2 linked regions of the Flexistipes sp. genome follow. The protein of the gene in region 2 interacts with the protein of the main gene of each other region in a pairwise test. Links are inferred from orthologs where the notes say so. Each region holds a gene or a part of one and is shown on either strand. Other genes may lie near its edges. The genes, in order: groL and UMU13_RS06255.

What was found.
Region 1: the proteins of UMU13_RS06255 (region 2) and groL interact in binary tests that used the Escherichia coli proteins (3 or more experiments, as listed by UniProt). The link is inferred for Flexistipes sp. from one-to-one orthologs.

Annotation. Positions count from the first base shown.
Region 1 is NZ_JAXKVW010000001.1:191,575-194,504, reverse strand. It holds groL (chaperonin GroEL), read left to right. Parts: upstream 1-605; coding sequence 606-2,255; downstream 2,256-2,930. Other genes in the region: UMU13_RS00845 (pyrimidine 5'-nucleotidase), read left to right, coding at 2,828-2,930; UMU13_RS00850 (HIT family protein), read right to left, coding at 2,335-2,751; groES (co-chaperone GroES), read left to right, coding at 301-591; leuC (3-isopropylmalate dehydratase large subunit), read right to left, coding at 1-74.
Region 2 is NZ_JAXKVW010000007.1:20,757-24,239, forward strand. Bases 220-3,166 are described here. They hold UMU13_RS06255 (ABC transporter ATP-binding protein), read left to right. Parts: upstream 220-1,281; coding sequence 1,282-2,052; downstream 2,053-3,166. Other genes in these bases: alr (alanine racemase), read left to right, coding at 220-476; UMU13_RS06250 (MlaE family ABC transporter permease), read left to right, coding at 499-1,269; UMU13_RS06260 (MlaD family protein), read left to right, coding at 2,069-3,166. Also shown: more of alr, read left to right, coding at 1-219; more of UMU13_RS06260, read left to right, coding at 3,167-3,483. UniProt on the Escherichia coli protein: Part of the ABC transporter complex MlaFEDB, which is involved in a phospholipid transport pathway that maintains lipid asymmetry in the outer membrane by retrograde trafficking of phospholipids from the outer membrane to the inner membrane.

The sequences.
Region 1 (2,930 bases), on a different replicon or contig from region 2:
AGCTGATACTTCCCCCCTTTCAGCTCGGCTATTTTGTGTCCGTCAAATACCTTTTGGAATAATGTTTTTCCCATTTATACACCTCGGTTTAGTCTGATGCAGGAGAATATAGTGTATTTTCTGTTTTTTTTCAAACAAAAGTTTAGTTTTACCAAAAAAAATTCAACTAAACAAAAATAAAATTTTTAAAAATTTTCTCTTGATTTTTTTTACATGATTTATATAAATATAAAAGCTGTTAGCACTCGTTGATGGTGACTGCTAATAAAATAAAATATAAAACAAAACAAGGAGGTAGAAATGGCCAAAATCAAGCCGCTCCACGACAGAGTTTTAGTAAAACGGGTGGAAGCAGAAGAAAAAACAGCTTCAGGTATCATAATTCCTGATAGTGCTAAGGAAAAGCCCCAGGAAGGCGAAGTGATAGCTGTAGGCGAAGGTAAAGTTTTGGATAACGGTAGTAAAGCAGAGTTATCTGTAACAACCGGGGACAAGGTACTTTTCAGCAAGTACGCGGGAACGGAAATTTCATTGGATGATGAAGATTATCTGATAATGAGAGAAGACGATATCTTAGGAATTATTCAGTAATTGGAGGTGAAAAGATGGCAAAAGCAATAACATTTAGCGAAGAAGCAAGACAAGCTATTTTAAAAGGTGTAGATAAACTTGCAAATGCAGTAAAAGTAACATTGGGTCCCAAAGGAAGAAATGTATTAATTGAAAAAAAATTCGGTTCTCCGACAGTAACAAAGGACGGAGTCACTGTTGCCAAAGAGATTGAGCTGGAAGAACCTTTGGAGAACCTTGGAGCCCAGATGGTTAAAGAAGTGGCTTCCAAGACAAGTGATATAGCAGGTGACGGTACAACAACTGCTACAGTTCTGGCACAGGCACTGTATAAAGAAGGTATCAAAAATGTAGTTGCCGGTGCCAATCCTATGGAACTTAAGAGAGGAGCTGAGAAAGCGGTTGAAAAAGTTGTGGAAAAGCTGTCAGGAATATCCAAGACTATTTCTGATAAAAAGGAAATCGCCCAGGTTGGTACAATCTCCGCAAACAATGACTCAGAAATCGGCGGAATTATTGCAGACGCTATGGACAGAGTGGGCAAAGACGGTGTTATCACAATAGAAGAAAATAAATCCACTGAAACAGTACTGGAAGTTGTTGAAGGGATGCAGTTTGACCGCGGTTATCTTTCCCCCTATTTTGTAACCGATGCTGAAAGTATGGAAGCTTCCTTTGAAAACGCATATATACTTATCTATGATAAAAAAATATCAAACATGAAAGATGTTCTCCCTGTGCTTGAGCAGGTTGCAAAACAAAACGCTCCGTTTGTAATAGTAGCCGAAGATATCGAAGGTGAGGCGCTGGCCACTCTTGTTGTTAATAAACTCAGAGGTACATTGAACTGTGCTGCGGTTAAAGCTCCCGGTTTTGGCGACAGAAGAAAAGAGATGCTTAAAGACCTGGCTGTGTTAACCGGTGGACAGGTGATCAGTGAAGATGTTGGTCTTAAACTTGAGAGCGCTCAGTTAAGCGATCTTGGTAAGGCTAAGAAAATTACCATTGATAAAGAAAACACAACTGTCGTAGAAGGCGAAGGTAAAACTGAGGATATCCAGGCAAGGGTTAATCAGATTAAAAAACAGATCGAAGATTCAACAAGTGATTACGATAAAGAAAAACTTCAGGAGAGACTTGCCAAGCTTGTCGGCGGTGTTGCTGTAATCAAGGTTGGGGCTGCTACTGAAACAGAAATGAAAGAGAAAAAGGCAAGAGTTGAAGACGCTCTCAATGCTACAAAAGCAGCCGTTGAAGAAGGCATTGTTGCAGGCGGCGGTGTTGCACTTGTAAGAGCAATGAAGGTCCTTGACGAGTTAAAGCTGGAAGGCGACGAGCAGATCGGTGCCGATCTTATAAAGAAATCGCTGGAGTTTCCTCTCAGGCAAATTGTTGAGAATGCCGGATACGAAGGGTCTATAGTTGTTAACAAAATCAAGGAAGCAAAAGATGATAACTATGGATTTAATGCAGCAACAGAAACTTATATGGACTTAATTGAAGCCGGTGTTATTGATCCTACCAAAGTTACACGTAGTGCTCTGCAAAATGCGGTATCCGTTGCAACTCTCATGTTGACAACAGAAGCCACAATTACAGAAGTTCCTGATAAGGACGATAAGTCCGGCGGTGCACCCGATATGGGCGGCATGGGCGGAATGGGAGGCATGGGCGGAATGATGTAAGCCCGGCCTTCTTTCAGATATTAAAAAAGGGAGCCTGAATGGCTCCCTTTTTTTGGTTTTGACAAGATTTATGAACAGACTATCTGTTTAATACATCGGCAATTTTCTTCGCGAATTTACACATGTCATCATCAGAAGCATACTTTTTCTTTTTCATGGAGAATCTTATATTGTCATCCTTAAACCTTGGAACAATATGAAGATGGGAGTGAAAAACCTCCTGACCTCCTGCTTCTTCAACATTCTGAATTATATTTATTCCGTCGCACTTAAGCGCCTGTTTAATTCCTTTGGCTATTTTCTGGGCAACGGGGTATGTTTTTTCCCCAACATCCTCAGGAGCATCCAGAATATTGTTGAAGTGTTTTTTGGGAATAAGCAATGTATGCCCGTAGTTAATTGGGTTAATATCCAGTATTGCAAAAAAGTCATCGTCTTCATAAACTCTTTGACAGGGGATTTCCCCTTCCTTCATTTTACAAAAGAGACAATCCATGTATGCCCTCCTATTACTTAATTGACAGTATTATCTTAATAATTTAGTATTATAAAAAACAAAAGTAAAGGAAACTATGCAAAATTATGTATTTGATCTTGATAACACCCTTTATCATCCGGACACAGGAATTCTGGAGGAAGTAAACCACAGAATAAACAGTTTCATGATTCATAAGG
Region 2 (3,483 bases):
TGGTAAATTTCCGTAACAAATACACATATACCAGACCAGGTATAATGACTTACGGTTATGTATATGCAGACTATGAAGTGGACCTGAGACCTGTTATGAGAATTTATTCGAAGATAGCCCAAATCAAGCGTATAAAAAAGGGAGAATCAGTTAGTTATAACAGAACCTTCTATGCACCGCAAGATATGACAATCGGCGTTATTCCCGTAGGTTATGCGGACGGCTATTTCAGATGTTTTTCCAATAGAGGGCACGTATATATTGACGGCTACCGTTGTCCTGTCATTGGTAATATCTGCATGGATATAATGATGGTGGATATCACGGAATTGCCTGAAAGCAGTTATTCTACTGAAGTTGAACTTATGGGAGAGCATGTCACGGCAGAAATGTGGGCTGAGTGGGCCGGCAGCATTTCTTATGAAATGCTCTGTGCTATTTCGGAAAGGATTCCGAGAGTTTATAATTCAGATTAATTGATTAAAAGTCGGTGGTTAAATGAACAGTTTTTTCGGTTTTATCGGCAAGCCTTTTTTGAGTTTATCCTACGGTGCAGGAAGAATGGTTTTGTTACTTATAGATGCATTCAAATGGATGTTTATTCCCCCTTTCCGCTTTAGACAGCTTTTGAAACAGGTTGAATTTATCGGTGTGAATTCCCTTTCAGTTATTGTTCTTACGGGAACTTTTACCGGGATGGTTTTTGCATTTCAAAGCTACATAGGATTTCATAAATTTGGTGCAGAATATATGGTTGGTACAATAGTCGGTTTGGGAATGGCAAGGGAGCTGGGACCGGTTTTGAGTGCTATTATGGTTGCGGCAAGAGCCGGTTCTGCAATTACTGCTGAAATAGGAACTATGCGCGTGAGTGAGCAGATTGATGCTCTGAATTCACTTGCAGTGGAGCCCGTTCAGTATCTTATCGTTCCGAGGATTCTTGCAGGCTTGATTGTTATGCCTCTTTTGAATATCATAGCAGTATTTTGCGGTACAATCGGCGGCTATTTTGTAGGTGTTAATATTCTTGGGATTAACAAAACACTATACCTGGAAAATATGTATAAATATGTTGGGGCTGAAGACTTGTACAACGGTATAATCAAGGCGGTGGTTTTCGGACTGCTCCTAACCCTTGTGGGATGCTACAAAGGTTTCTATACTCATGGAGGAGCTCAGGGAGTAGGGCGGGCTACGACAGAGTCGGTTGTACTTTCATGCGTTTTAATTCTTGTTTTTGACTATATTCTGACCGCTTTTATGTTTTAATCGGGAGTATTGATGGGTATAAAAGACAGCGATATTGTAATAGAAATGTCCGGCATATATAAGAGTTTCGGTTCCCAGAAGGTGCATGAAGGGATAAACCTTCTTATCCCAAGAAATAAGATTTCCGTGATTCTGGGGCCATCCGGAACGGGGAAAAGTGTTCTGTTAAAACAAATGATGGGGCTTATTATGCCTGATAAGGGTAACATTTTTGTGGACGGTGAGAATCTGGTTGAAATAGACAAAAAACAGCTTCTGAAGGTGAGAAAGAAATTTGGCATGCTTTTTCAGAGTGCCGCTCTTTTTGACTCCATGAGCGTTTATGAAAATGTAGCTTTTCCTCTTAGAGAGCATACCAAATTTAAAGAGGATGAGATAAAAAATATTGTCATGGAAAAGCTGCGGCTTGTGGGACTTGTTAATGTAGAAAATAAAATGCCATCTGAGCTTTCAGGAGGTATGCGTAAACGTGTCGGGCTTGCAAGAGCTATAGCTCTGGAACCCCAGATTATTTTATATGATGAGCCAACTACCGGCCTTGATCCTATTATGAGAGATATGGTGGACAATCTTATTTACGAGACCCAGAAGGAATTGGACGTGACCTCTGTGGTTATTTCCCACGATATTGACAGCACCAATAAGATTGGCGATTATGTTTCGATGATTTATAATGGTAAAACGATAATTAACGACACTATAGATAATTTCAGGACAACTGACGATCCTTATGTCAAACAGTTTTTGTCAGGGTCCATGGAAGGTCCTATAAAGGTGAATTAACTTCGGGAGGGGTTGTATGAAGTTTGGTCTGGAAGCAAAGGTGGGGGTTTTTGTAATCGCTGTTTTTGTTATGCTGGGATATATGACTACCAAAGTGAGCGAATTTTCTTTTTACAAATCATCGGGTTATATCGTAACTTATCAAATCCCCACTGCTTCCGGTGTCACAAAAGATGCTTCTGTGAAATTCCGAGGGGTAACTGTCGGAAAGGTGGAAGATATCATCCTTAGTAACGGAAAAGTTAATGTTAAGCTGCGTATAGAATCTAAATACAAAATCCCTGATAATGTGCAGCTGGCAGTCAGATCAACCGGCTTTTTGGGAGAAAAATATATTGAACTTCAGACAACTAAAGAACCGACAAAAGGCTATCTGGCGGATGGAGAAGTTTTAAAGGGCTATAAATCCGGCACAGATATTGATGAACTGACATCACAACTGGGAGATATTGCCGGTGACGTAAAAGCAATAACTTCGGCTCTAAAGGAAGTTATTGCAACAACAGAGGGTAAAAACAGCATGAAAGCTACTCTGGAGAATGTCAGAGCCACCACAGAAATGATGAGGGAAATGATACAGAGTAATCAGCAAAGGGTAAACAATATCGTCAAAAGTGTTGAGATACTGGCAAATACGATGGAGAAAATGGCTGTATCAAATGAAAAGAGTATTAACAATCTTATAAAGAACCTTGAGGTCTTTTCAGCTGAGTTGAGAACACAGACACCTGTTATTGCTGAAAAAGTTAATCGCATAGCCGATCGTGTCAATAATATCACAGGTGATGTGGATGAAGTTATGAGCAGCTCAAAACAGGATTTAAAAGAGACTATTAACAGTATACGTTATGTTACTTCAAGGCTTGAGAAAACAGTGGACAATGTAAATGAAATCACAAGCAAGATAAACGAAGGAACCGGTACACTTGGTGCCCTGGTAAATGATAATGAAACAGCTGAAGATGTAAAAGAAACAATCAGAGGATTGAAAAATATGGTGACACAATATGATAAATTTCAGCTCAATCTCGAGTTTGCCGGGGAAAAGATGGTTGATACCGGAGAGACAAAGGGATATTTTAAACTGAGAATAGATCCGAGCGAAGAAAAATACTATCTTCTCGGACTTGCCTCAAGTGAGCAGGGCACCACCACAACCACCGTTACTTCCCATACCTTTGACAACCCGCCTAATAATGTGGGTCATGATTACACGGAAACAGAAGTTACCAGAGAAGAGAACTCACTGACATTTATAGCACAATATGCCCATCAGATGTTTTATGAGAACCTTTTTCTCAGACTCGGTCTTATGGAATCCGAGTTCGGTATAGGAGCCGATTATTCGTTTTTTGATGATAATTTTACACTGTATTTGGATGCATATGATTTTAACAGTGATTCGGTAAGAGATCCTCATTTGAAAACAAA